4 regions of the Streptomyces sp. NPDC104307 genome follow, and region 2 is predicted to be linked to each of the others. Evidence: riboswitches for the same ligand, from Rfam matches in the RefSeq annotation. Region 2 holds a riboswitch; each other region holds the start of a gene.
What was found. A riboswitch is a leader RNA that binds a small molecule or an ion and turns the genes downstream of it on or off. The one in region 2 is predicted to bind cobalamin.
Positions count from the first base shown of each region.

Region 1: another riboswitch for cobalamin. It lies ahead of ACZ601_RS34190 (cobalamin biosynthesis protein); the one in region 2 lies ahead of ACZ601_RS28730 (ribonucleoside-diphosphate reductase subunit alpha).
Region 3: another riboswitch for cobalamin. It lies ahead of ACZ601_RS17000 (hypothetical protein); the one in region 2 lies ahead of ACZ601_RS28730 (ribonucleoside-diphosphate reductase subunit alpha).
Region 4: another riboswitch for cobalamin. It lies ahead of metE (5-methyltetrahydropteroyltriglutamate--homocysteine S-methyltransferase); the one in region 2 lies ahead of ACZ601_RS28730 (ribonucleoside-diphosphate reductase subunit alpha).

Region 1 covers NZ_JBVJMU010000020.1:78,576-85,761, forward strand. The annotation lists gene ACZ601_RS34175 (class II aldolase/adducin family protein) at 1-242, opposite strand, end outside; gene ACZ601_RS34180 (inorganic phosphate transporter) at 478-1,755, shown strand; gene ACZ601_RS34185 (hypothetical protein) at 1,768-2,001, shown strand; cobalamin riboswitch at 2,160-2,292, shown strand; gene ACZ601_RS34190 (cobalamin biosynthesis protein) at 2,443-3,456, shown strand; gene ACZ601_RS34195 (cobyric acid synthase) at 3,453-5,108, shown strand; gene ACZ601_RS34200 (putative cobaltochelatase) at 5,105-7,144, shown strand; gene cobO (cob(I)yrinic acid a,c-diamide adenosyltransferase) at 7,144-7,186, shown strand, end outside.
Region 2 covers NZ_JBVJMU010000014.1:79,517-86,702, reverse strand. The annotation lists gene ACZ601_RS28755 (extracellular solute-binding protein) at 1-600, opposite strand, end outside; gene ACZ601_RS28750 (GntR family transcriptional regulator) at 882-1,652, shown strand; gene ACZ601_RS28745 (DUF3311 domain-containing protein) at 1,899-2,174, shown strand; gene mctP (monocarboxylate uptake permease MctP) at 2,171-3,799, shown strand; gene ACZ601_RS28735 (GNAT family N-acetyltransferase) at 3,912-4,424, shown strand; cobalamin riboswitch at 4,479-4,601, shown strand; gene ACZ601_RS28730 (ribonucleoside-diphosphate reductase subunit alpha) at 4,742-7,138, shown strand; gene ACZ601_RS28725 (ribonucleotide-diphosphate reductase subunit beta) at 7,138-7,186, shown strand, end outside.
Region 3 covers NZ_JBVJMU010000005.1:427,812-434,997, reverse strand. The annotation lists gene ACZ601_RS17005 (prenyltransferase/squalene oxidase repeat-containing protein) at 1-1,809, opposite strand, end outside; cobalamin riboswitch at 2,197-2,336, shown strand; gene ACZ601_RS17000 (hypothetical protein) at 2,439-3,851, shown strand; gene tsaD (tRNA (adenosine(37)-N6)-threonylcarbamoyltransferase complex transferase subunit TsaD) at 3,978-5,045, shown strand; gene ACZ601_RS16990 (ROK family transcriptional regulator) at 5,179-6,369, shown strand; gene ACZ601_RS16985 (extracellular solute-binding protein) at 6,438-7,186, shown strand, end outside.
Region 4 covers NZ_JBVJMU010000005.1:440,066-447,251, reverse strand. The annotation lists gene ACZ601_RS17045 (sirohydrochlorin chelatase) at 1-911, shown strand, start outside; gene ACZ601_RS17040 (lactonase family protein) at 1,007-2,077, opposite strand; gene ACZ601_RS17035 (FUSC family protein) at 2,182-3,693, opposite strand; cobalamin riboswitch at 4,002-4,218, shown strand; gene metE (5-methyltetrahydropteroyltriglutamate--homocysteine S-methyltransferase) at 4,382-6,700, shown strand; gene ACZ601_RS17025 (ECF transporter S component family protein) at 6,731-7,186, opposite strand, start outside.

The sequences.
Region 1 (7,186 bases), on a different contig from region 2:
AGCTCACCGAGGATCCGGTTGCCCTCCAGGTCGACGCCGACCAGGTCCTCGGGGCGGAGCCGGTCGTACGGCACACCGCTCGGGGTGACCAGGACGGTGTCGCCCACCCGCGCGGAGACGTTGCCCGAGGTACCGACGACCAGACCGTCGGCCGCCGTCCTGCGGGCGGTGGCGACGACCGCGCCCCAGGCCCGTTCGATGTCCCGGGTGTGTTCGACCGAACCCTGCCGCTGATCGCTCATACGAAGATCCTTTCCACTGATGAGCGGTCCATGATTCCGCCTCCCGCCGGAGACCGGCCGGGCCCGGATTCGGGGCCCACACCGCGCCGTGCCCGTCCCGCCCTGTCGGACCACGGCCAAACGGGGCGAGGCCGCTCCGGTTGGGGTCACCGCAACGCCCTGTTCAGTTCATCTTCCGTTCACCCAGGTTGCCTACGTTCCTCGTGCCACTGACGTCGAACGATTGCCTGGGTAAATGGAACACATCACGCTGCTGCTCGCGATTGTGATCGTGACAGCTCTAGTGTTCGATTTCACGAACGGTTTCCACGACACCGCCAACGCGATGGCGACCACCATCTCGACCGGCGCACTCAAACCCAAGACAGCGGTGGCGATGTCCGCCGTTCTCAACCTCGTCGGCGCGTTCCTGTCGGTGGAGGTCGCCAAGACGATCTCCGGCGGGATCATCAATGAGGACGGCCTCAGAACCGAGGTCATCTTCGCGGCGCTCGTCGGCGCCATCCTGTGGAATCTGCTGACCTGGCTGGTCGGGCTCCCGTCCAGCTCCTCCCACGCCCTCTTCGGCGGTCTGATCGGCGCCGCGGTGATGTCCGCGGGCTGGTCGTCGGTCGACGGCGGCACCGTCGTCACCAAGGTGCTGCTCCCCGCGGTCGCCGCCCCGATCGTCGCCGGACTGGCCGCGCTGCTGGCCACCAAGCTGACGTACCGGATCGGCGGGAAGGTCCAGGGTGGCGCCCAGGAGAAGGCGACCGCCAAGGGCTACCGCGCCGGGCAGATCGCCTCCGCCGGGCTGGTCTCCCTCGCCCACGGCACCAACGACGCACAGAAGACGATGGGCATCATCACCCTGGCCCTGGTCACCGGCGGAGTCCTCTCCCCCGGTTCGAACCCGCCGGTCTGGGTCATCGTCAGCGCCGGAATGGCCATCGCGCTCGGCACCTACCTCGGCGGCTGGCGCATCATCCGCACCATGGGCAGCGGACTGACCGAGCTCAAGCCGCCGCAGGGCTTCGCCGCCCAGACCAGTGCGGCCACGGTCATCCTGGCCTCCTCGCACCTCGGCTTCTCCCTCTCCACCACCCAGTCCTGCTCCGGCGCGGTGATGGGCGCCGGTCTCGGCCGCCGGGGCGGTGTGGTCCGCTGGTCCACCGCCACCCGGATGTTCGTCGCCTGGGGTCTGACGCTGCCGGCCGCCGGTCTGGTCGGCGCGGGGGCGGAGTTCCTCACCAAGCAGGGCACCTGGGGAGTCGTGCTCGTCGCCGTACTGCTGGTCGCGGGCTCCGGAGCGATCTGGGTCCTGTCCCGCCGCAAGCCGGTCGGCCAGGACGATGTCGCACCCGGCGCCCAGGACCGCGCTCCGGTCACCCCGGACGCCGAACCCGCGGGCGTCATCACCACCGCCATCGCGGCCGTCAGCCCGCCGCCCACCTCGGCCGCCCAGGCCCACGAACTCACCGCCACCATCCCGGCCCCGGCCGTAGCCGACCCGGCACGACCCGCCACGGTGTAAGGAAGATCCTCCATGAACATCGACTGGGCAGCCCTCGGCACCGTCTTCGGCGTCTCTCTCGTCGCCACCGTCGCGCTGGTGGGCCTCTTCACCCTGGGCATCGCCGGCCTCTCCAGGCAGCCGGAACCGGCCGAGCGTGGCGGGCAGTCCGGCGGGTCCCTGCTGCTCGCCCGCGCGGGCGCGTACGTCTGCTTCGGACTGTGCGCGGCGGCGGTGGCCTACGGGATCTATCTGATCGTCGCCTGATCCACAGCCCCTGATCCACCCGACGCGTCGGGCCGGCCGCACCTCGCGTGCGGCCGGCCCGATGTGCGTCTCAGCACACTGCACCGTCGCAGGTCAACGGTAGGTTGACTGGCGTTCGCGGAGCGTGGTGGACTGCCGGAGCCATTACGGCGACAGCAGAGGAAGCCGGTGCGAATCCGGCGCGGTCCCGCCACTGTCACCGGGGAGCAGTCCCCCACCACCGGAAGTCACGGTCCACGCCGAGTGGGCTGGAAGACCGGGGGAACTGCGGATCCGGGAGCCAGGAGACTCTCGTCGCCGGTCACGTCGAACCAGGGCGCGGACCCTGAGTGAGGACATATCGCCATGCCCGGCCGCCGTGCGCCCGTCTCCATGTCTCCCCTTCGACCAGCACCAGGTGTCCGCGCGAAAGCTGTCCGAGGCGCGACGGCCGGCTGAACCGTGCGTGCCGATCGCATCTTCGCGTACGGCGCCACGGCCGGTCTGATCGGTGATCTGCTGCTCGGTGATCCCCGCCGGGGACATCCGGTCGCCGCCTTCGGGCGCGCCGCGGCAGACGTCGAACGCCGCCTGTGGCGCGACCACCGCGGGTGGGGCGCCCTGCACACTCTGGTCTGCGCCGGAGGCGCCGCCGGGGGTGCCGCACTGGCCGCCCGCGCGCTGCGCCGCCGTCCCGCCGCCGCCGTCGCGCTGACCGCCGCAGCCACCTGGTCCGTCGTCGGCGGTACGTCGCTGGGGCGCGAGGCCCGGTCCATCGGCGGTGCGCTGGCCGCCGGGGACCTCGGCCTGGCGCGGGAGCGGCTGCCCCATCTGTGCGGCCGCGACCCGCAGTCCCTGGACGGGCCGCAGATCGCCCGCGCGGTGGTGGAGTCCGTCGCGGAGAACACCTCAGACGCCGTGGTCGGCGCCCTGGTGTGGGGTGCGCTGGGCGGGGTCCCCGGACTCGTCGGTTTCCGGGCCGCCAACACCCTGGACGCGATGGTCGGCCACCGGTCGCCCCGCTACCTGCGCTACGGCTGGGCCTCGGCCCGCCTCGACGACCTCGTGGGCTGGCCGGGAGCCCGGCTCACGGCCCTGCTCGCCGTCGCCGCCGGCGGCCGGCCCCGGGGTGCGCTGCACGCCTGGCGGGCGGATGCCGCCAAGCACCCGAGCCCCAACGCGGGCCCCGTGGAGGCCTCGTTCGCCGGCGCGCTCGGCGTACGGCTCGGCGGCACCCTCGCCTACGGCGGCCGGGTCGAGCACCGCCCCGTACTCAACGGCGAGACGGGCCGGGCGGTGGCGACCGAGGACATCGAACGCGCCGTACGGCTGTCGCGCCGGATCGGAGTGCTGGCCCTCGGCGTGAGCGTGGCGGCCCGGCTGGGCGTGGCCGCCGCCGCACGACGGATCACCTCGACGCGCGGCCCGGGGACAGCTGCCCCGGGTACGCGCACCTCAGGACGGAGACCGACATGAGCGGCGGACTGCTGGTCGCCGGGACCACCTCGGACGCGGGCAAGAGCGTCGTCACGGCGGGGATCTGCCGCTGGCTGGTGCGCCGGGGGGTGAAGGTCGCGCCGTTCAAGGCGCAGAACATGTCCCTCAACTCCTTCGTCACCCGTGAGGGCGCCGAGATCGGCCGGGCCCAGGCCATGCAGGCCCAGGCCGCCCGGGTGGAGCCGACCGCGCTGATGAACCCGGTGCTCCTCAAGCCCGGCAGCGACCGCTCCAGCCAGGTCGTCCTGATGGGGCGCGCGGTCGGCGAGATGAGCGCCCGCGGCTACCACGGCGGCAGGCAGGAGCAGTTGCTGTCCACCGTCGTGGACTGCCTGGAGCAGCTCCGGTCCACCTATGACGCGGTGATCTGCGAGGGCGCGGGCAGCCCGGCCGAGATCAACCTCCGGCGCACGGACATCGTGAACATGGGCATCGCACGGGCGGCGCGCTTCCCGGTGGTGGTCGTCGGGGACATCGACCGGGGCGGGGTCTTCGCGTCGTTCTTCGGTACGACGGCGCTGCTGGCCGCGGCGGACCAGGAGCTGATCGCCGGCTACCTGGTCAACAAGTTCCGCGGTGACGTGTCGCTGCTGGAGCCGGGCCTGGACATGCTGCTAGGTCTCACCGGGCGGCCCACGTACGGGGTGCTGCCGTTCGCCCACGGCCTCGGCATCGATGAGGAGGACGGGCTGCGGGTCTCGCTGCGCGGCACCGTACGCGAGTCGGTCGTGGCGCCGCCGCACGGTGAGGACATCCTGCGCGTCGCCGTGTGCGCCGTGCCGCTGATGTCGAACTTCACCGACGTGGACGCGCTCGCCGCGGAACCGGGCGTCGTCGTGCGGTTCGTGGACCGTCCGGAGGAGCTGTCCGACGCCGACCTCGTCATCGTGCCCGGCACCCGGGGCACCGTGAAGGCGCTGGCCTGGCTGCGCGAGCGCGGGCTCGCCGACGCGCTGCGGCGGCGCGCCGCGGAGGGCCGCCCGGTCCTCGGCATCTGCGGCGGCTACCAGATCCTCGGCGAACACATCGAGGACGAGGTGGAGTCGCGCGCGGGGCAGGTCGACGCGCTCGGGCTGCTGCCCGTCCTCGTCCGGTTCGAGCGCGAGAAGACCCTCGCCCGGCCGGTCGGTGAGGCGCTCGGCGCCCCCGTGGAGGGGTACGAGATCCACCACGGCGTCGCGGACGTACGCGGCGGTGAGCCGTTCCTCACCGACGGTCAGGGGCAGCGGCTCGACGGCTGCCGGTCCGGCGCGGTGTGGGGCACCCACTGGCACGGCTCGCTGGAGAGCGACGCGTTCCGCCGCCGCTTCCTGACCGAGATCGCGCGGGCCGCGGGGCGCCGCTTCGTCCCCGCCCCCGACACCTGCTTCGCCGCCCTGCGCGAGGAGCAGCTCGACCTCCTCGGTGACCTCATCGAGGAGCACGCGGACACCGACGCGCTGTGGCGGCTCATCGAGTCGGGCGCACCTGCGGGACTCCCCTTCATCCCGCCCGGAGCGCCCGGAGCCCCCGCGGCACGCGAAGCCCCGCGCAGGACCGCCCCGCTGGAACAGCCGGAACCACTGGAACAGCCTGAACCGCCGCAACAGCCCGAACCGCTGGAAACCGCCGCCACCAAGGAGGCCCTGTGAGTACGCCGTACCCCTTCACCGCCATCGTCGGGCAGGACGATCTCCGGCTCGGCCTGCTGCTCAACGCCGTCTCGCCGGCCGTCGGCGGAGTGCTGGTGCGCGGCGAGAAGGGCACCGCCAAGTCCACCGCCGTGCGCGCGCTGGCCGCGCTGATGCCGGAGGTGTCCGTCGTCCCTGGGTGCCGGTTCTCCTGCGACCCCGCCTCGCCCGACCCGGCGTGTCCCGACGGCCCGCACGAACCGGCCTCCGGCGTGTCGCGGGCGGCCCGGACGGTCGAGCTGCCCGTCGGCGCGTCCGAGGACCGGCTGGTCGGCGCCCTCGACATCGAACGGGCGCTGGCCGAGGGCGTGAAGGCCTTCGAACCGGGGCTCCTCGCAGACGCCCATCGCGGAATCCTGTACGTGGACGAGGTCAACCTCCTCCATGACCACCTGGTCGACCTCTTGCTGGACGCGGCCGCCATGGGCGCCTCCTACGTGGAGCGCGAGGGCGTCTCCGTACGGCATGCCGCCCGCTTCCTGCTGGTCGGGACGATGAACCCGGAGGAGGGCGAGCTCAGGCCGCAGCTCCTGGACCGGTTCGGGCTGACCGTCGAGGTCGCCGCCTCCCGGGATACCGATCTGCGGGTCGAGGTGGTGCGCCGGCGGCTCGCGTACGACGACGACCCGGCCGGCTTCGCCGCCCGATGGGCAAAGGAGGAGGGCGCACTGCGGGACCGGATCGCGGCCGCGCGGGCGCTGCTGCCCCAAGTGCGGCTCGGTGACGGCGCGTTGCGGCAGATCGCGGCGACCTGCGCGGCCTTCGAGGTCGACGGGATGCGGGCCGATATCGTGATGGCAAGGACCGCCACGGCGCTGGCCGCCTGGGACGGGCGTACCGACGTGCAGTCCGAGGACGTACGGCAGGCGGCCCTGCTCGCGCTCCCCCACAGGCGCCGGCGCAATCCGTTCGACGCGCCGGGGCTCGACGAGGACAAGCTCGACGACACGCTGGAGCAGAACAACTCCGAGGACGACGATCCGGACCCGGACGGCCCCGGTGGCGGCGGCCCGCCGCCGCAGGGCGACGGGCCCGACACACCGCCTCGGCCCGAGGGCGGCGCCGACGACACGCCCGAGGGGTCAGGGCCGGAACAGTCCGTGCCCGAGCAGGGCAAGGAGCGCGAACCAGGGCAGGGTCAGCCCGTCGGGGGCGGCGAGCAGCAGCCCGTGCGGGCCGGCGAGCCGTTCCGGACGAAGATGCTGAGCGTGCCCGGCCTGGGCGAGGGCGCGGCGGGGCGGCGCTCCCGGGCGCGTACCGAGCACGGGCGTACCACCGGCGCACGGCGTCCGCAGGGCGCGCTCACCAAGCTGCACCTGGCCGCCACCGTGCAGGCCGCCGCCCCGCACCAGCGGGCGCGGGGCCGGTCCGGGCGGGGCCTGGTGGTGCGGCGGGACGATCTGCGACAGGCCACCCGGGAGGGGCGCGAGGGGAACCTCGTGCTGTTCGTCGTGGACGCGTCCGGCTCGATGGCCGCCCGGCAGCGGATGACCGCCGTGAAGGGCGCGGTCCTCTCCCTGCTGATGGACGCCTATCAGCGGCGGGACAAGGTCGGGCTGATCACCTTCCGGGGCAAGGAGGCGGCCGTGGTGCTGCCGCCGACCTCCTCGGTGGACGCGGCCGCCGCCCGGCTGGAGACGCTGCCCACCGGAGGCCGCACCCCGGTGGCCGCCGGGCTGCTGAAGGCCCATGACGTGCTGCGGGTGGAGCGGCTGCGCGATCCCTCGCGTCGGCCGCTGCTGGTCGTGGTGACCGACGGGCGTGCGACCGGCGGTCCGGAGCCGGTGGCGCTGGCCGCGCGGGCCGCCCGGCTGCACGAGGCCGAGGGCACCGCGTCCGTGGTCGTGGACTGCGAGTCGGGTCCGGTGCGCCTCGGCCTGGCGGCGAGTCTCGCGGCCGAGCTGGGCGGCACCGCCGTCACGCTCGACGAGCTGCGGGCCGACTCGATCGCCGGGCTGGTCAAGGATGTTCAGGGTGACAACAGGAGGGCAGCGTAGTGCCGCAGGGACAGCCGGTCAGTGTGCCGGACGACGGACTCA
Region 2 (7,186 bases):
CCAGTTCTGGCCGGGCAGGTAGATCGGCTCGGCGTCACCCTTCTTCTTGATGGCGTCGAAGGCCTTGAAGAGGTCCGCGCGGGTCTTCGGCGTCTCGGTGATACCGGCGTCCTTGAAGACCTTCTTGTTGTACATGACGACGCGGTTGCCGAAGTACCACGGCAGGGCGTACTGCTTGCCCTCGAAGACGGAGGGGGCGTTGATCGAGTCGGGCCAGTCGCCGCCGATCTCCTTCTTGACGTCCGCGAGCTCGGCGAGGCCGCCGGTCTTGGCGTACGCGGGGGTCTGGGTGTTGCCGATCTCCAGCACGTCGGGCGGGTTGGACTCGGAGAGGGCCGTGGTGACCTTCTGCTGAATACCGTTCCATTCCTGGACTTCGATCTTCAGCTTGGCCTTGGTCTTCTTCTCGAACTCGTCGGTGACCGTCTTGGTCCAACCGGGCGGGTTCGAGCCGGACATCGTCCAGACCGTCAGGGTCTGGCCCGCGTATCCTTCGGCACCGGCCTTCTTGCCGTCGCCGCTGTCGTCGTCAGAACCACAGGCCGCCATGCCGAACACCATGCCCGCGACGCCGATCGCCGCGATGAGCTTGCGCTTCACGCCACCCTCCTCAGGGATGCTGCAACCCCCGCCCACCGCACAAATAGCGTCGACGAGTACTACTGGGGCTGGAACCTGGTCTTTAATGGTTTAGACCAGTACCGGGAGCTTGGCCTAGACCTTTAGGGGTGTCAAGGGTGTATAAGAAGTGCACTCGCGTCCGTTATAGGACCGACATCTGAGGGAGGGCGACGAGCCGTGACCGGACCGTGCCACCATGTGAGCCGCGACAGACGGAGGAGCCGGTGACGGCAGCAGCGCAGCAGTCGGGAAGGCGGACCATGGGCGTCGACGGGGGCAGTTCGGAGAACGATACGGGGGCGAGCGCGGGCACGCGCACCGCGCGCGTTCCGAAGTACTACCGGCTGAAGCGACATCTCCTCGACATGACGGACACGATGCCGCCCGGCACCCCCGTGCCGCCGGAACGGACCCTGGCCGCCGAGTTCGACACCTCGCGCACCACCGTGCGCCAGGCGCTCCAGGAACTGGTCGTCGAGGGCCGGCTGGAGCGCATCCAGGGCAAGGGCACCTTCGTGGCCAAACCGAAGGTCTCGCAGGCCCTGCAACTCACCTCGTACACCGAGGACATGCGCGCCCAGGGACTGGAACCGACGTCCCAGCTGCTGGACATCGGCTACGTCACGGCCGACGACACACTCGCCGGGCTCCTCGACATCACCGCCGGCGGCCGCGTGCTGCGGATCGAGCGGCTGCGACTGGCGAGCGGTGAGCCGATGGCGATCGAGACCACCCACCTTTCGGCCAAACGCTTCCCGGCGCTGCGGCGTTCGCTGGTGAAGTACACCTCGCTCTACACGGCCCTGGCCGAGGTGTACGACGTCCGGCTGGCCGAGGCGGAGGAGACCATCGAGACCTCGCTCGCCACCCCGAGCGAGGCCGGACTGCTCGGTACGGACGTGGGCCTGCCGATGCTGATGCTGTCCCGGCACTCGCTGGACGAGCAGGGCGAGCCGGTCGAGTGGGTCCGTTCGGTCTACCGGGGCGACCGCTACAAGTTCGTGGCCCGCCTCAAGCGCCCGCTGGACTGAGCTCAGCACTCCTGAAGCCCTCGTGGAAGCGATTCCACGAGGGCTTTTCCGTGCTCCGGGCAGGGACTTCGTACCGTCATTGGTCTGCACCACTTCCCCGACACCGAGGACCGCCGCAGCCACCGGCCACCGGACGGAAGACCGTTGCCGGACCGCAATGCGGACAGGGGGTGACGCTGGGCGGGACCCTCGCCTAGATTTCCTGCGCATTACATCGGTGATCAGCGAGGGGACGGAGTCGCCGCCATGCCGGAAGAACCAGTAGGAAAGCCAGCGGAACCAGGAGCGGCACCACCCACGGTCACACCCGTGCGGGTGGTCATCGCGCTCTGCCTCATCGCGCCGTTCGTGGCGATGCTCTGGGTGGGTTCGTACGCCAAGATCGACCCGACCTTCATCGGCATCCCGTTCTTCTACTGGTACCAGATGCTCTGGGTGCTCATCTCGACCGCACTCACGATGATCGCGTACAAGCTGTGGCAGCGTGACCAGCGCGCGCGCAAGGGGGGTGCGTCCGCATGAAGGACGGCGTGAACGGCATCGCGCTCGGTGTCTTCATCTTCTTCTTCCTGGCCGTCACGGTCGTCGGCTTCATGGCCGCCCGCTGGCGCAAGGCGGAGAACGAGGCCAGCCTCGACGAATGGGGCCTGGGAGGACGGTCCTTCGGTACCTGGGTCACCTGGTTCCTGCTCGGCGGCGACCTCTACACCGCGTACACCTTCGTCGCCGTGCCCGCGGCGATCTACGCGGCCGGCGCGGCCGGCTTCTTCGCGGTGCCCTACACCATCCTGGTGTACCCGCTGATCTTCACCTTCCTGCCGCGCCTGTGGTCGGTCTCGCACAAGCACGGCTACGTCACCACCTCGGACTTCGTCCGCGGCCGGTTCGGCTCCAAGGGGCTGTCGCTGGCCGTCGCGGTCACCGGCATCCTCGCCACCATGCCGTACATCGCGCTCCAGCTCGTCGGCATCCAGGCGGTGCTGGACGTGATGGGCGTCGGCGGCGGCGAGGACACCAACTGGTTCGTCAAGGACCTGCCGCTGCTGATCGCGTTCGCGGTGCTCGCCGCGTACACGTACTCCTCGGGGCTGCGCGCGCCCGCGCTGATCGCGTTCGTCAAGGACGGGCTGATCTACCTGGTCATCGCCGTGGCGATCATCTACATCCCGATCAAGCTCGGCGGCTTCCACGACATCTTCGCCGCCGCGCAGGAGAAGTTCAACGGCCCGCCGGGCGGTAAGCCGACCGGTGCGCTCGCGCCCGGCGTGGACGGCCAGTGGGGTTACGCCACACTGGCGTTGGGCTCGGCGCTGGCGCTCTTCATGTACCCGCACTCGATCACGGCGACGCTCTCCAGCCGCAGCCGCAACGTGATCCGCCGCAACACCACGATCCTGCCGCTGTACTCGCTGATGCTGGGCCTGCTCGCGCTGCTCGGCTTCATGGCGATCGCCGCCGGGGTCAAGGTGGACAACGGCCAGCTGGCGATCCCGCAGCTGTTCGAGGACATGTTCCCCGACTGGTTCGCGGGCGTGGCGTTCGCCGCCATCGGCATCGGCGCCCTGGTCCCCGCGGCGATCATGTCGATCGCGGCGGCGAACCTCTTCACCCGGAACATCTACAAGGACTTCCTGAAGCCCGACGCGACGCCCGAGCAGGAGACCAAGGTCTCCAAGCTGGTCTCGCTGCTGGTGAAGGTCGGCGCGCTCGCCTTCGTCCTCACCATGGACAAGACGGTCGCGATCAACTTCCAGCTGCTCGGCGGCATCTGGATCCTCCAGACGATGCCCGCCCTGGTCGGCGGACTGTTCACCCGCTGGTTCCACCGCTGGGCGCTGCTCGCTGGCTGGGCGGTCGGCATGGTCTACGGGACGGCCGCCGCCTACGGGGTCGCCAGTCCCACCCAGGCGCACTTCGGCGGGTCTTCCAAGGAGATCCCGGGCATCGGTGAGATCGGCTACATCGGCCTGACGGCGTTCGTACTGAACATCGTGGTGACCGTCGTCCTCACCTTCGTCCTGAACGCCCTGAAGGCGCCTGCCGGACTCGACGAGACCTCTCCCGGCGACTACACCGCGGACGCGGGCGACCCGGGCGTGAAGACGGAGCTCCCGCCGGCCACGGCCGGTGCGCCCGGCGGTCACTGACCACGGCGCCACGGGCCGCCGCACCCCCAGCACGTGGGGTGCGGCGGCCCGTTCGCACGTCCGGCGAAAACCCCGTGCCGTCGCCGCCCGGAGGTGCGGCAGACTTCCGTGCATGGACATAACCATCAGGCCGATCGAGCCCGCCGAGTACGCCGCCCTAGGCGAGATCACCGCCGAGGCCTATCTCGGGGACGGGCTGCTGGACTACGGCGCCGACGACCCGTACCTGGTACAGCTGCGCGACGTCCCCCGGCGGGCCGAGGAGGCCGAGGTGCTCGTCGCGACGGACGCCCGGGGCCGCGTCCTCGGCGGGGTCACCTACGCGCCGCCGGGCAACCGCTGGGCCGATATCGCGACGCCGGACGAGGCCGAGTTCCGGATGCTCGCGGTCTCCCGGGAGGCCCGCGGGGCCGGGGCGGGCGAGGCGCTCGTCCGGGCCTGCATCGACCGCGCACGGGCCACCGCGGGGGTCACCGGAATCGTCCTCTCGACGCAGCCGGCCATGCGCGGGGCCCATAGGATCTACGGGCGCCTCGGCTTCGTCCGGACCCCGGAAAGGGACTGGTATCCGATCGAGGGGCTCTCGCTGCTGACGTACCGACTGGAGTTCCCGGCGGTCTCCTGATCGGCCACGCGACACAACATGTGGGGGCTGCCTCATCGGGCGGCCCCCACATGTATGCTCGTGCTCGCTGTCGCCGCAGGGAAATCCGGTGCGAATCCGGAACTGTCCCGCAACGGTGTGATCGGTGTGCTTTTGCGCACCCCGAGTCCGAGGACCTGCCGACAGCGCGTCCGGCTCGACCGAACCGGACGCCCAGACGTCCGGGCCTCGTGGATGGGCCGGTGGACGCCGCACGGAGTGCTGCCCGAACGGGCCCCGCTCCGCCCGGCTGCCCCCGCTCCCCCGTCGGCCCAGAGCCGAGCGAGGGAGAGCACCACGTGACCATCGCGCCAGCCGATCCGGTTTCAGCGGCCGAATCAACGGGAACCACGAGCGACGGACCGGGCACCGCACTGCTGCGGACCCTCACCGCCCTCACCGCGGATCTGCCCGACACCGACCCCGGACGCGTCGCCGCCGCCGCGCTGCGCGGCCGCAACGCCCGGTCGGACGAGGCCGAGCTGCGCTCGCTGGCCACAGAGGCGGCCGCCGGCCTGATCTCCGAGGACCCCGCCTACTCCCGGCTCGCCGCCCGGCTGCTCACCCGCTCCATCGCGGACGAGGCGGCCGGGCAGGGCTCGACGTCCTTCTCCGCCTCGGTCGCCGTCGGACACCGCGAGGGCCTGATCGCGGACCGCACCGCCGAGTTCGTGACGCTGCACGCGGCCGCCCTGGACGCCCTGGTGGGACAGGCGCTCACCGACGGCGCCGACGACCGCTTCGGCTACTTCGGACTGCGCACCCTGCACAGCCGCTACCTGCTGCGCCACCCGATCACCCGCCAGGTCGTCGAGACCCCCCAGCACTTCATGCTGCGGGTGGCCGCCGGGCTCGCGGAGGACAACTCGGAGCACGCGCTGGACGAGGTCGCGGCCCTGTACCGGCTGATGAGCCGGCTGGACTACCTGCCCTCCTCCCCCACCCTCTTCAACTCCGGTACCCGGCACCCGCAGATGTCCTCCTGCTATCTGCTGGACTCGCCGCTGGACGAGCTGGACTCGATCTACGACCGCTACCACCAGGTGGCGCGCCTCTCCAAGCACGCGGGCGGCATCGGCCTCTCGTACTCCCGCATCAGGGCCCGAGGTTCGCTGATCCGGGGCACCAACGGGCACTCCAACGGCATCGTCCCGTTCCTGAAGACGCTCGACGCCTCCGTCGCGGCGGTCAACCAGGGCGGCCGGCGCAAGGGCGCCGCCGCCGTCTACCTGGAGACCTGGCACGCGGACATCGAGGAGTTCCTGGAGCTGCGCGACAACACGGGCGAGGACCAGCGGCGCACGCACAACCTGAACCTGGCGCACTGGATCCCGGACGAGTTCATGCGCCGGGTCGACGCGGACTCCACCTGGTCGCTGTTCTCCCCGGCCGATGTGCCCGAGCTGGTGGACCTGTGGGGCGACGCGTTCGACGCCGCCTACCGGGCGGCAGAGGCCAAGGGCCTGGCCCGCAAGACCATGCCGGCCCGTGAGCTGTACGGCCGGATGATGCGGACCCTCGCCCAGACCGGCCAGGGCTGGATGACGTTCAAGGACGCCTCCAACCGGACCGCGAACCAGACCGCGGAGCCCGGCCGCGTCGTGCACTCCTCGAACCTGTGCACGGAGATCCTTGAGGTCACCGACGACGGCGAGACGGCCGTCTGCAACCTCGGTTCGGTCAACCTCGGCGCGTTCGTCGACGGCGGCACGATCGACTGGGAGCGGCTCGACGCCACCGTGCGCACCGCCGTGACCTTCCTGGACCGGGTCGTGGACATCAACTTCTACCCGACCGAGCAGGCCGGGCGCTCCAACGCCCGCTGGCGGCCGGTGGGCCTGGGCGCGATGGGCCTCCAGGACGTCTTCTTCCAGCTGCGGCTGCCCTTCGACTCCGCAGAGGCCCGCGCGCTCTCCACGAAGATCTCCGAGCGGATCATGCTCGCGGCCTACGAGGCGTCCTGCGATCTCGCCGAGCGGTCGGGCCCCCTCCCCGCCTGGTCCGAGACGCGTGCCGCACGCGGCGTGCTGCACCCCGACCACTACGACACCGAGCTGAACTGGCCGGAGCGCTGGGACGCGCTGCGCGCCCGGGTCGCGAAGACCGGCATGCGGAACTCGCTGCTCCTGGCCATCGCGCCGACCGCAACGATCGCGTCCATCGCGGGCGTGTACGAGTGCATCGAGCCGCAGGTCTCCAACCTCTTCAAGCGCGAGACGCTCAGCGGTGAGTTCCTCCAGGTCAACGCCTACCTGGTGGACGAGCTGAAGCGGCTCGGCGTGTGGGACGCGCGGACCCGCGAGGCGCTGCGTGAGGCCAGCGGCTCCGTGCAGGGCTTCGCCTGGATCCCCGAGGACGTGCGGGCGCTGTACCGCACGGCGTGGGAGATCCCGCAGCGCGGACTGATCGACATGGCGGCGGCCCGTACGCCGTTCCTGGACCAGAGCCAGTCGCTGAACCTGTTCCTGGAGACGCCGACGATCGGCAAGCTCTCCTCGATGTACGCGTACGCCTGGAAGCAGGGGCTGAAGACGACGTACTACCTGCGCTCGCGCCCGGCGACCCGGATCGCCCGTGCGGCGTCCGGGCAGGTCGCGGCCGCCGCCCCCATTCCCGTACAGCAGGCGGCCGCGCCCGACGCGGACGCGATCGCCTGCTCCCTCGAAAACCCCGAGTCCTGCGAGGCCTGCCAGTAATGAGCACCAACGACCACAAGAACCTGCTCGACCCGGGCTTCGAACTGA
Region 3 (7,186 bases), on a different contig from region 2:
TTCGGCGAGCAGGGCGGCCTTGCCGATGGAACCGCCGAGCGCGTACTTCGTTCCCGTACCGGTCCAGTCCTGGAGGGTCCGGCCGGCCCCGTCCTTCCCGCCCTTGTCGAGGAAGTCGACGATGCCGCGGAGCTTGTCGTTGTTCATGCCGGTCGCCACGAGGGCGTAGGCGCCGTCGATGGTGAGCCCGAAGTCCGCGCGGCCCGTGCCGTCTCCGTAGTACTGGCCCTGCTTGAGGTTGGCCGCACGGGTGAGGTAGGCGACGCCCTTCTTCAGGTCCGGGCCCTTACCGGCCGGAAGGGCCGGGTCCGTGGTGGGCGGTTCAGTCACCGGCGGCTCTGTGGCCGGCGGGTCCGTGGTCGGCGGGTCCGTCGGGTCCGGCTTCTTCGTCGTCAGGCGGGTGAGGTCGGTGTCCGCGCCGGCCAGGACCGCTGGGCCGGTCGCGTAGAGCGCCGGATCCGTGGCGGCCTCCTCGAACCCGAAGCCGCCGCCGTCCAGTTGCTCACGCGAGAGCCAGGAGACGGCCGCGTCGGCCCTAGTGGTGTCGCCCAGCGCGCGCAGCGCCTGCGCCGCGTACGCGGTGGCGTGGACACTGCCGGTCGTGGAACCCGTGTAGCCGGGGAACGCCCCGTCCTCGCGCTGGGTCTTCTCCAGATACGTACGCGCCTTCGCCACGACGGCGTCCTGTCCTGCGGCCTCGCGCAGGGCCAGAACCACCAGGCCGGTGACGGCGGGATCGCCGTCGCAGTACTCGCCGGGGCGAATCAGGATGCTGGTGACGCCGCCGTCGTCGCACTGGAGCTGGGTCAGCCGCTCGACGGCCGCCACCGGAGGCGTCGCACCGGAGCGCAGTACGGCGAGGAGCGCGAGTGCCTGGCCGTCGCCGTACGAGGCGTTGCGGAAGTCGCCCTTGGCGGAGCAACCGGGGGTGTAGGTGCCCGATTCGGGGCCGGTGACGCAGATGTTGGCCAGCAGGTCGGCGATCAGGTCGTGGCCGCCGAAGTGGTGCGGGTCGCCTTCTGTGATCTCCGCTACGAGCGCGAGCCGGGCTGCCGCGGTGGCGTCCGGGGCCTGGTCCTTGCCTGCGGCGTAGGCGTAGTCGTCGGCGTGCGTACCGAGGAAGGCGGTGATCCTGTCGAGGTTCGCGCTGTCGCCGCCCGCCGCCGCGAGGGCGTAGGCCGCCTCTGTGGTCAACAGATAGTTCGGGGTGTCGGCTCCGTCGTCGACGACGCGTTCGCCGTCCTTGAGCGCGCCGTCGACCCAGCCGGCCGCGCCCTTGATGTCGATCTCACCGGGCGCGACGGTGGGTGTGCCGCCGGGATCGGGGGTCTCGGCGCCGCCCTGGGCGCGTACCTGGTCCGGGGTGAAGGTCGGCTTGCCGGTCGTGCCCCCGATGTCGGTGCCGCCGAACACCCAGGCGTCGACGTCACCGTCCTTGGGCTTGCGGTCCATGGCGCCGTACTGGCTGTAGGTCCACTTGTTCTGGCCCGGCGAGGCGAGCCAGTAGGACCAGTAGGCGGTGGCCGGCGGGGTGAGGACGCAGGACTCCTTCGCCTTGGTCGGGTACTGCGTTCCGGCGCCGAGACCTATGCGGCAGATGAAGGCGGGGCCGTCGTGCTGGGTGCCCTCTGTGGTGAACCCCGCCTCGTGGAGCAGTTCGTAGCCGGTCGTCGGCGTCGTGTCGCAGCCGCGCTCGACCTTGCCGCCGAAGGGGCCGAAGTCGACCGCGACGATCGCGCCCTTGGTGGCCGTGCAGTCCCCGAGGGGGTCGGCCGAGGCCGGGGTGCCCGTGCCGAGCGTCAAGCACATGGCAAGCAGGAGGAATGCCACTGATACCAGGGACAGGAAGATTCTGGTTCCCGGCTTCCGGTCTGTTCGCTGTGCGGTCCCCACCGCGGCCCCCTCGTTCTGTCTCCGTGGGGACACGAACGTGGCTGAGCCCACCGCGACCACGCGTGGTTCACCGCATGGCGGGGCTGGTCGACCACGCCGTAGTCCGCGACGGCGCTTCTCGCTGCAGATCAGGCCCCAGGTAATCCGGCTCGCCCGGCAATGCCGGGCCTACGGTTGCGGGTCAGCGCCGGGTTTCGACCGGCTTCCCCTGGGACTCAGTGCTTATCAGGCGGATTGGAGCACGCTTGCGCACACAACGTCAAGAAGGGGCCGCGCTCCGTTCGGAGTGGGATGGGGGGCTGCTGACAGGACGGCTTCGCCTGGGGTAGCGTCCTGGGCTGCCACATGGGGGAACCCGGTGAGAGCCCGGGGCTGACGCGCAGCGGTGTGGGACGGCTGGGGGCCGTTCCGAGCCCGAATGCCCATGGCGGCGGTGCATCACAGGAAGCCGGTCCACGCGTTCGGGCGGCGGCCCTGCCCCCTGCCGCCCTTCTTCGGGCCGGACGCGGGCCCGGTCGGCGCGCCCCTCATCCCAGGAGCAGGCCATGTCCCGTCCTTCGGTCTCACCCCGTCTTGTGTTCACAGCAGCCGTCTCCCTCGGGGCTCTGTGTCTGAGTGTCCTGCCGGCGGCGGCCACCGCCACACCGGCCCAGATCGCCACCTCGAAGACGAACGGTGTCGCGTATCTCAAGTCCCTGCAGGCAGCCGACGGTTCGTACGCCTCGGGCGGACTGTCCAACGAGTGGGCGTTCAGCGCCCTGGCCTCCGCCGGAACCGCGGCGGTGGACGTCACACCCGGCGGCGACGCCTCGAAGAACGCGAGATCGGTCTACCGCGCCCTGCTCGCCACGGCGAGCTGGCCGTCGGCGGCGCCTGTGGTCACCGACTACGAACGCGCCACGCTCAACGCCTACGCGGCCGGTATCGACCCGGCCAGGGTCTCCGCCTCCCGCAACCTGATCGGTGACATCTACGGCTATTGGCAGAACGCCGAGCCCGGCTACTTCGGCCCGTCCGCCAACTTCAACGGCACCGTCTTCGCGGCCCTGGCCCTCGGCGGTGCCAGGACCCAGGCCGGTGCCCAGCGGATACCCCAGGCCCTGCGCGACTCGCTCGTCACCCGCATCCGCGCCAACCAGCACAACGACGGCGGCTGGAACTTCAGCAAGGCCGAAGGCGATCCGGCGGCGCTCGCCGCCACCAGTGACATCGACATGACCGGCGCCGCGATGGCCGCGCTCTGCGTCTCCGGTGTCCCGGGCACCGACACGGACATCACGCAGGCCAAGGCGTTCCTCAAGAGCAAACTGGTGCCCACGAGCGGCGCCTTCAACGCGATGTTCGGCGTCAACACCGACTCCAACGGCTGGGCGGTCTCCGGCCTGAACGCCTGCGGCATCAACCCGCAGACCGGTGACTTCCTCACCTCCGCCGGCAAGACCCCGGTCGACTTCCTGATCAGCCAGCAGTTCAGCCCCGGCGGCGGCTTCAAGTACCTGCCCGGCGACACCGCGCCCTCCGCATACGCCTCCATCGACGGACTGCGCGCCGTCGCCGGCGGAGGCTTCACCGCCGCTCCCCCGGCCCCGGTCACGAGCGGCGCGCCCCAGTGGGTGGCGCAGTCCGCCTTCACCCCGGGCACCGCAACGAAACTGGCCCTGACCGTGGACGACGGCGCGGGCGGCCTGAAGGTGTGCTCCGTCGCCTTCACCCCCACGGGGACCACAACGACGCTCGGCGCCGTCCTGGACGCGGCGACGGCCGGGGCGACCCCGTCCGGCTGCGTGAGCGGCGTGACTCCCTCCTCGGGAACGGGCGCGATCACGGCACTCAACGGCAAGGCGAACAGCGGGACGAACACGTGGAAGGTCAGCAGCGACGGCTCGGCGTTCGCCGGAGCGACCCGCGCGAAGGTGGTCAACGCCGGTGACACGATCGCCCTGCGCAGGGGCGCCTGACCGACCCTGGTGCCTGACCGGCCCGGGTGCCTGACCGGCCCGGGTGCCTGACCGACCCGGGTGAGCTTCGACGTATCCTTATTGCACATAGCTTGCAATTAGCCAGTTCGTGCAGAAAGGTACGCCATGGAGTCCCGGGTGGTGCTCGGCATCGAGTCCTCGTGCGACGAGACCGGCGCAGGCCTCGTGCGGAACGGGCGCCTGCTCGGGCACTCGGTGGCGTCGAGCATGGACGAGCACGCCCGGTTCGGCGGAGTGGTGCCGGAGATCGCGGCGCGGGCGCACCTGCACGCGTTCACACCTGTCGTGCGGGAGGCCCTGGACCGGGCGGGGCTGCGGATGGCGGACATCGGTGCCGTCACGGTCACCACCGGCCCCGGGCTGTCGGGGGCGCTCCAGGTGGGGCTCGCCGGGGCGAAGACCCTGGCGTTCTCGCTCGGGGTGCCGCTGTACGGGGTGCATCACCTGGCCGGGCACGTGGCTGCCGACACCCTGGAGCACGGGCCGCTGCCCGACCCCTGCATGGTGCTGATCGTCTCCGGTGGCCACACCTCCCTGCTGCTCGTCCGGGATCTGGCCCGTGACCCGATCACACACCTGGGCGACACCATCGACGACGCGGCCGGCGAGTGCTTCGACAAGGTGGCCCGGGTGTTCGGGCTGCCCTACCCGGGCGGGCCGGCCATCGACCGGGCCGCCCGGGACGGCGATCCGCGTGCCGTGGCGTTCCCGCGCCCGCTGTCCGGCCCGAGGGACTCACGTCATGACTTCTCGTTCTCCGGGCTGAAGACCTCCGCCGCCCGCTGGGCCGAGCGGTACCGGCTGCGCGGCGAGGAACTGCCGCTGGCGGACGGGGCCGCCTCACTCCAGGAGGCCGTGGCCGACGTGCTGACGCGCAAGGCGGTCGCCGCCTGCCGTGAGCACGGCGTGGACACCCTGGTCGTGGTGGGCGGAGTGGCCGCCAACTCCCGTGTCCGGGCTCTCGCGGAGGAACGCTGCCTCGCCGCCGGCATCACGCTGCGGGTCCCGCCGCCGAAGCTGTGCACCGACAACGGGGCGATGATCGCCTCGGTCGGAGACCTCCTGGTCCGGGCGGGAGCCGAACCCGCACCCCTGGACGTCTCCATCGACCCGTCCGCACCCCTGGAGTACGCCGCGCTGCATCCCGTCGCCCGTGTGGCCAAGGCCGCCTGACGGTCCGCTCCAGCACGACGACGGCCACGGCCGTGGCCGAAAAACACCCGTCCACCCCCTTGACGGTGGCAGACATGCGACTGACTATCTAAAGCATCTTAAGTAAAGCCACTTTAGGAAGCAGTCGCACTCCATGGGCGAATCCGCCGTTCCCCCTGCCGGACCCCTCCGTCCGCAGCGCAGCCTGCTCCAGGTACCGGCGCTGCCGCGCCGGCCTCCGGAGCGGCAGAAGGCGAGCACGCTGGACAGCCGGGTGCACAACCGGTCGCTGGTGCTGGCGACGCTGTACCACGAAGGACCCAAGAGCCGTTCGGAGATCGCGCGGGCGTCCGGGCTGACCGCGCCGACGATCTCCGCGCTCGTCGCGGATCTTGAGGAGGACGGGCTCGTCGCCGACATCGGCCCCCGGCAGGGCGGCGCACGGCTCGGCAAGCCCGCGAGTCTCGTGCGCATCGAGGACGACGCGGTGAACCTCGTGGTCCTGGACCTGTCGCACAGCAACCGGTTCAGCGGCGCGGTGCTCAATCTGCGGGGCGAGGCCGTCGAGCGCCGGGACGTGCCGCTCGGCGATGCCCTGGGCACGGCCGCCCACGAACTGGTGCTCCGGCTCACCGAGGAGCTGATCGAGGCGGCGCCCCGGCGGGTGCTGGGGATCGGCGTCGGCTCGCCGGGCATCATCGACGACACCGGGGTCATCCGTCTCGCCGCCCATCTCGGCTGGACGGGCCTCCCGTTGGCGGCCGAGCTGACCGAACGCTTCGGCATCCCGGCGTACGTCGGCAACGACGTGAACCTGGCGGCGCTCGGGGTACTGCACTTCCGGGACGCGCGGACCCAGAACCTCATGGTGATCTCGATCGAGCACGGCGTCGGCGCGGGACTGATCGTCGGCGGCGAGCGGGTCGAGGGGGAGCAGTTCGCGGCGGGCGAGATCGGTCACGTCACCGTGGACGAGCGCGGTGAGCTGTGCATGTGCGGGCGGCGCGGCTGCCTCGATCTGTCCATCGACGCCGGGCACCTGAGGCGGCGTCTCGATCTGGCGCCCGAGGAGCGGTGGCCGGCCCTGCGGGCAGCGGCGGGCCGGGCGCTGGGCACCGTACTCGCCCCGATCATCAGCGTCCTGAACCTGAACGAGATCGTGCTGACCGGCCCCCCCGAGCTGGTCGACGGGGAGTTCCTCGACGCCGCGCTGGAGGTCGTACGGGCCCGCACGCTCGGCCCGGTCAACGCCGCTCTCGACATCCGTTCCCTCGCCGGGGACAACGATCTGATCCTGCTCGGCGGCGCGTGCCTGGTACTCGCCGGTGAGCTCGGGGTGCTCTGACCCGGACTCACCCCCCTGTCCGCACCCTTCTCCTTGCTTGAAACCGCCTCATAATCACAGGAGTTGCGATGAAACACTCAAGGTTCGCCGTGGCCGGCGCCCTCGGCCTGGCTTCCGCTCTCACCCTGACGGCCTGCAACGGCTCCGGGACGGGCGGCGCGGGCGGCGGTGAGCAGAAGGTCTCCGACGCGAAGGGGGAAGGCAAGACCCTCACCGTGTGGATCATGCAGGACGACTACTCCCCCGAGTCGCTCAAGGCGATGAAGCAGGAGTTCTCCGCGAAGACCGGTGCCGGGGTCACGATCGAGACCCAGAGCTGGGACGGCATCGCCACCAAGCTCACGACGGCGCTGGCCACCGACAGCCCGCCGGACGTCCTCGATCTCGGTAACACCCAGGTCGCGAGCTACGCCTCCAGCGGCGGCCTGTTGGATCTGACCCCGTACGCCAAGGACCTCAGGCAGGGCCAGAAATGGCTTCCCGGCCTGGAGGAGCCCTCGACGGTCGACGGCAGGCTGTACGCCGTGCCGGGCTTCGCCGCCGCCCGCGCGGTGATCTACAACAAGACGATGTGGGCGAAGGCCGGCGTCAAGAAGGCACCGAAGACCTACGCCGAGCTCACCGCGGCGCTCGGGAAGGTCGGGGCGGCCAACAAGGCGTCCGACTTCTCCCCGTTCTACCTGCCCGGCCAGCACTGGGCCACCGGGCTGCAGTTCATCTGGGACGCGGGTGGCGAGATAGCCACCGAGCAAGGCGCCACGTGGTCGGCCGGCGTCGGTTCCGCCAAGGCTCAGGCCGGTCTCGCCGAGTTCAAGAA
Region 4 (7,186 bases), on a different contig from region 2:
CTGGGCCCGCTTCCGGCCTGCCTGTACGAATGCCGCGACCTCGCCAGTCCGGACGGCACCGCCGCCCGGAGCCCGTGGTCGCACCTGAGGGCGCTGCCGCGCTCGTTCTCGCCGTTCCCGGTACCCCCTCCTCGGCCAGCCGCAGTCTGGCCGAGGAGGTGATCAGCATTGCCCGCTCCGAGCTGCCCGGTCTGAACGCCGTGATCGGTTACCTCGACGGCGACGATGCCGAGTACCCGTCCCTTGTCTCCGCCCTCGCCCACTGCGCCGCAGAGCGCACCGCACGCTTCGAGCAGGCCACGGCCGCCGGACGCGAGGTCGCTCCGCCCGAGGGGCCGGCCGCCGTCGTGGTGCCGCTGCTCGCGGGACCGGACAGCGCCCTTGTGCAGCGGATAGGCCAAGCGATCACGGACAGCCAGGCACCGGCCGAGCTGACCGATGTGCTCGGCCCGCACCCGCTGCTCGCCGAGGCGCTGCACGTACGCCTCTCCGAGGCCGGTCTCGCCCGCGCCGACCGGGCGAGGCTGTTCACGGTGGCCACCGCCGCCGACGGGATCGTACTGGCGACGGTGGGCGGCGAGGAGGCCGTGCAGGCGGCCGGGATCACCGGCATGCTGCTGGCCGCACGACTGGCGGTTCCCGTGATGGCCGCCGCGCTCGACGTCGAGGGTTCCGTCTCGTCGGTCGCCGCGCAGCTGAAGGACTCCGGCTCGCTCCAGCTTGCGGTCGCCCCGTACCTGGTGGGCCCCGAGGTGGCCGAAGGGCTGCTGGACTCCGCAGTCAAGGACGCGGGCTGCGCGGCGGCCGAGCCGCTCGGCGCCTACCCGGCGATCGGCAAGCTGGTGATGTCGATGTACACCACGGCACTCGGCATCGCCGCCCCGGTGGCGCAAGGGGCACAGGCCCTCTGATCCGTTCCGGGGTGCGTTCCGCTTCCTGACGGGCGTGGGGGGGGGGGGGGGGGGGGGGCCCCCCCCCCCCCCCCCCCCCCCCACGCCCGCGCCTGTCAGGCGAAGATCACACAGGAGGCCGCAGGAACCTCCAGGGAGCCCTCCTGGACCGGGATACCGGTCTCCGGGTCCACGGCGAACCAGGCGACGTTCCCGGACCGCTCATTGGCCGCGTACAGCCGTCGCCCGGTGGGGTCGAGCGCGAGGTCGCGCGGCCAGTGGCCACCGCAGCCCACCGTGGTGACCAGGGACGCCTTCTCGCCGGTGGCGTCGAGACCGAGCACCGAGATGCTGTCGTGCCCGCGAGTGGCCGCCCAGAGGAACCTGCCGTCGTGCGAGACGACGACCTCGGACGGGTAGCTCGCCGCGGCGCCGTCCCCGGTCGCCTCCGCGGGCAGCACGGGAGTCTCGCCGACCGCTTCGAGGACTCCGGCGGCGGCGTCCCACCGGCACACGGTGACCGTGGGTTCGAGCTCGTTCAGCACATAGGCGTGGGCGCCGTCGGGGTGGAAGGCGAGATGGCGCGGTCCGGTACCGGGCCGCAGCGCCGTCTCCCCGTGCGGGCGCGGCGCTCCGGTCTCCGCGTCGAGCGCGCAGATCCGTACCGAATCGGTGCCGAGGTCGACGCTCAGCACCCAGTTCCCCGAGGGGTCGGGGAGCACCTGGTGGGCGTGCGGGCCCTCCTGGCGGGTGGCGTCCGGCCCGCTCCCCTCGTGCTGGAGCACGCTGCTGGCGGCACCCAGTGAACCGTCCGCGCGCACGGGCAGCACGGTGACGCTGCCGGAGCCGTAGTTGGCGGTCAGCAGCCGGCCGCCCGCGAGGGTGAGGTGGGTGGGTCCGTCCCCGTCCACCGGCTGGAGGGCGCCGATCGGCCGGGGCGTGTCCTGGGTGACGTCGAGCGCCGCGGCCGCTCCCGGCTCGGTCTCGCTGACCGCGTACAGGACCGCGCCGCCGGGGCCCCCGCCCCGGCCCAGTACCAGGTAGGAGGGGTCGGGCACGGAATCCGTCGCGCCGAGGACGGTGAGCGCCCCGGTCTCCTGGTCCACGGCGGCGACGGTGATGCCCCGCCCGCCCGCCGAGGTGAAGGACCCGATGAATGCCCGTCCGGCACCGTTGCTGCTGTCCACCGCACTGCCTCTCTCCGCCGACTGACCGCGACAGTGGGGACCGTCGCGATCTTCCGCGGCGACGGTAGCAGTGCGGCGAGTGGTCTGGACCAAAGGGTGCGTTATCAGGCCGCGGCGAGCGGGGCCCTCGGCGGGCTGTGCAGCGGCGCGGCCAGCTCGGCCAGCGCCCGCTCCAGGCCGTGCAGGTGGGCGAGGGCGGGTTCCGTCACCCCGGCGTGCGCCGGATGTCCGGGGGCGAGCGGGGTGCGGGCCGGCCGCCCGGGAGCGGTCAGCGCCTCCACCGCGCTCTCGACGCGCCAGCAGGCGGCGGCGAGCCGGGCGTCGTGCGAGGCCTCCGGATCGGCGGCGACGGAGGCCAGTCCGCGCACCTCGCGCGCGCAGTCGTCGAGCAGCGCGAGGACCTGCCGCGCCCGTGCCTTGCGGGCCCTCACCGGGTTGAGGGGGTGCACCAGCGGCGCCAGCGACAGCCGTACCCGGCCGAGGATCGCCTCCAGCTCAGCAACGTGCCGGGGCGGGTCGGCGTCCTCGCTTCCTGCGAGCCGGGCAGCGGCCTCCGCCGTGCAGGTGTGCACGCACCGCAGGGCCCGCTCCACCCAGGCCTCGGTCACCGAGTGCGTGGTCACCGGCAGCACGAACAGCACCGCGAGTACGGCGCCGAGCGCACCGGCCCCCGTCTCGGTGACCCGGAGCACCAGAAGTCCCGCGTCGAGCACGCCGAGCAGCCCGTACAGCATGCTGGCCATCACGGTGACGGCCAGCATCATCCAGGTGTAGGAGACGGCGGCGGTGTAGAAGATCCCGAACACGCCCACCGCGACGACGACGGCGGCCACGACCGGCTCGTGGTGCAGCGGCACGGCCACGGCGAAGCCCAGCCCGATGCCGAGCACGGTCCCCAGGAATCGCCTGAACCCGCGCACCACGGTCTCGCCGCGAGAGGTCGTGGCCACGAACACCCACCAGGTGGCGCCGACCGCCCAGTACCAGCGCTGGTCGGAGAGCAGCTGGCCCACCGCGAGCGCGAATCCCGCGCCCAGGGTCGCCTGTACGGCCTGCCGCGTCGTGATGCGCCGCAGCCCCGTCGCTCCCGCGGGAAGGCCGACCGTCGCCGGGGCCGTGATCCGGCGCTCGTAGCACCACGCCCCGAACCGCACCAGGGACGACGCGAGGAGCGACAGCAGCACCGCCGCGTACAGCTCGGGCAGCTGGCCGGGCACGGTGTGCAGGAACTGGGCGGAGAAGTAGGCCATGAAGGCGAACACGCCCAGCGAGTGCCCGCGCGGCCCCCACCGCCGCGCGTACACCCCGGCCCCCACGACGGCGAGGAACGCCAGGTCGCGGGCGACGGGTACGTCGTGCAGCACGGCGGCGAGCGTGAGCACCGGGAGGCCGACGACGGGGAGCAGCGCGGTCGTCGTGGCCTGCCCGCGCACCGTCGGGTCGGTCACTGTGAACAGGGCGAGCAGCGCGGCCAGGCCCCCCGTGATGGCCGCCACCAGCGAGTGCCCCGCCGCCCCGCACAGGGCGACGGCGAGCCCGATGCCGAGCACGGCCCGGGACGCGAACCGCAGCCGGATCCGCCCGGGGTCGTGTGCGACGAACGCCCTCTTCAGCAAGTCGCCTCGCCCCTTTCGCGCATGACACCAGCGCAGACATGAGAAAGGCGCCACAGAGATCCCTGAGGGACCTGCAGCGCCATTGATGCCTCCATCTCAACACCTGGGGGGCTAATGGTTCAACTCAGACCCACTCCAATGAGCCAATGGCCCACTCATGCCCCACCTCGCCCGACCACGGCAGAGCCAACGGACCAGCCTGAGGACAGTCGGCACAGGAGGAGGAACGCGGCACTCATGGCAACGTCTCCGTCCCCTTCCGGATCCCGGAATGTGAACAGCGGCGCCGCTGCGACGGTCCACCCCCTAGGCTGGCCGGTGCAGCTGGTTCGCCCTGTCCGCCAGGCAGACGCGTCGCAAGAGGGAACCCGGTGTGAATCCGGGACTGCCCCGCAGCGGTAAGTGGGAACGACCGCCGTCATACGCACTGGATCCGTTCGGATCCGGGAAGCGACGGCCAGTAGGAGTCTGCCCCCGGCAGACGTGCCCGCGAGTCCGAAGACCTGCCCGTTGCCCGCACCCGAACCCTCGGACGCGGTTATCCCGGTGACCTCGTGGGCGGGTCGGCGTGCATACCAGACGGAGAATCCGCGCCGAGGCGTGTGCGATATCCGTCAGGTCCGTCATCCCTTCGCGTCCGTGTCCCGTCTCCGGGATGTTCAGGAGTCGTCTCGCGAAGGAGATTTCCGTGACACCCAAGCCCGCAGCCGCGGCAGCACGAGCCACCGTCCACGGCTACCCCCGACAGGGCCCGAACCGGGAACTGAAGAAGGCCGTCGAGGGGTACTGGAAGGGCCGCGTCAGCGCGGAAGCCCTCCGGGAGACGGCGGCGGAACTGCGCCGGTCCAACTGGAAGCGGCTGGCGGATGCCGGCGTCCATGAGGTCCCGACCGGCGATTTCTCGTACTACGACCACGTCCTGGACACCAGTGTCATGGTCGGCGCGGTCCCGCAACGGCACCGTGCGGCCGTCGCCGCCGACGCGCTCGACGGGTACTTCGCGATGGCTCGCGGCACCCAGGACGTGGCGCCGCTGGAGATGACCAAGTGGTTCGACACGAACTACCACTACCTCGTCCCCGAGCTCGGTCCTGACACCGTCTTCACCGCCGACTCCACCAAGCAGGTCACCGAGCTCAGGGAAGCCGTCGCACTCGGGCACACCGCCCGGCCGGTCCTCGTCGGCCCTGTCAGCTACCTCCTGCTGGCCAAGCCCGCCCCGGGGGTGGCGGCCGGCTTCGAGCCGCTCACCCTGCTGGACCGGCTGCTGCCGGTGTACGCGGAGGTGCTCGCGGATCTGCGTGCCGCCGGCGCGGAGTGGGTACAGATCGACGAACCCGCCCTGGTCCAGGACCGCACCCCGGCCGAGCTGAACGCCGCCGCCCGCGCCTACCGCGACCTCGGCGGCCTCACCGACCGGCCCAGGCTGCTCGTCGCCTCCTACTTCGGGCGGCTCGGTGAGGCGCTCCCGGTTCTGGCGAAGGCCCCGGTCGAGGGTCTGGCACTGGACTTCACCGATGCCGCCGCCGCCAACCTCGAAGACCTCGCCGCCGCCGGCGGGCTTCCCGGCAAGCGCCTCGTCGCGGGTGTCGTGAACGGCCGTAACATCTGGATCAACGACTACGAGAAGTCCCTCGCCACCCTCGCCACCCTCCTCGGCCTCGCGGACCGGGTCGACGTGGCCGCGTCCTGTTCCCTGCTGCACGTCCCGCTCGACACGGCGCCGGAGCGGGACATCGACCCGCAGATCCTGCGCTGGCTCGCCTTCGCCGAGCAGAAGACCGCCGAGATCGTCACGCTCGCGAAGGGACTGACCCTGGGCACCGGAGCGATCACCGCCGAGATCGCCGCCAACCGCGCCGACCTCGCGTCCCGCACCGGCTCCCCGATCACCCGTGACCCCGCCGTCCGGGCCAGGACCTCGGCCATCACCGACGCCGACGGCCGCCGCTCCCAGCCGTACACCGAGCGCGCCGCCGCCCAGCGGGCCCACCTCGGGCTGCCGCTGCTGCCGACGACGACCATCGGCTCGTTCCCGCAGACGAGCGAACTGCGCACGGCCCGCGCCGACCTGCGCGCGGGACGGATCGACACGGCCGGCTACGAGGAACGGATCAAGGCCGAGATCGGTGAGGTCATCGCCTTCCAGGAGAAGACCGGCATCGACGTCCTGGTGCACGGTGAGCCCGAACGCAACGACATGGTGCAGTACTTCGCCGAGCAGCTCACCGGCTACCTGGCCACCCAGCACGGCTGGGTCCAGTCCTACGGCACGCGTTACGTCCGCCCGCCGGTCCTCGCGGGCGACATCTCCCGCCCGGAGCCGATGACGGTGCGCTGGACCTCGTACGCCCAGTCGCTCACCGGGCGTCCGGTCAAGGGCATGCTCACCGGGCCGGTGACCATGCTGGCCTGGTCCTTCGTCCGTGACGACCAGCCGCTCGGCGACACCGCACGCCAGGTCGCCCTCGCCCTGCGCGACGAGGTCGACGACCTGGAGGCGGGGGGTGCTTCGGTCATCCAGGTCGACGAGCCCGCGCTGCGCGAGACACTCCCGCTGCGCGCCGCCGACCACGCCGGGTACCTGGAATGGGCCACCGAGTCGTTCCGCCTGACCACCAGCGGGGTACGGCCGGACACCCAGATCCACACCCACATGTGCTACGCGGAGTTCGGTGACATCGTCCAGGCCATCGACGACCTGGACGCCGACGTCATCAGCCTGGAGGCCGCCCGCTCGCACATGCAGGTCGCCCGCGAACTCGCCGCGCACGGATACCCGCGCGAGGCCGGTCCCGGCGTGTACGACATCCACTCACCGCGCGTACCCGACGCCGACGAGGCCGCGGCCCTGCTCCGCAAGGGGCTGAAGGCCATCCCCGCCGAGCGCCTGTGGGTCAATCCGGACTGCGGCCTGAAGACCCGCGGCTGGCCCGAGACCAGGGCGTCCCTGGAGAACCTGGTCGCCGCGGCCCGCACCGTCCGCGGCGAGCTGCCCGCCTCCTGATCGCGAAGGACTCGGGGCGGCGGCCGGAGGTTACGGGCGCCGCCCCGAGTCGTCCGGTCCGGCGGGCGTGAAGCGGACCGGGGCCTGGAAGCGGGCGCGTCGGGCGGCCCGGCGGAACGTGGTGAGTACCGCCGGGCCGGCCAGCGTGATGCAGACGAAGTTGGTGACGGCCCGGCCGGTGTCCCAGCCGAGGGAGGTGGCGAGGTCGAAGGCGAGGTAGCGGTGCCACTGCTCGGTGAACGGCAGCCCGGGAAGGTAGGCGAGGGAGCTGTTCGGGTCCAGGGAGAAGGGCCAGAAGGACAGGTTGAGCAGGAAGCCGAAGAGGTAGCCGGAGACCGAACCGTAGGTGGCGAGCATCAGGACCTCGCGGCGGCCGGTGGCCCGGGGCAGAAAGCCGGCGAGCATGCCCACGAAGGCGCAGCCGAACATCTGGTACGGCATCCACGGCCCGACACCGCCCGTGATCAGGGCGGAGGTGAAGAGTGA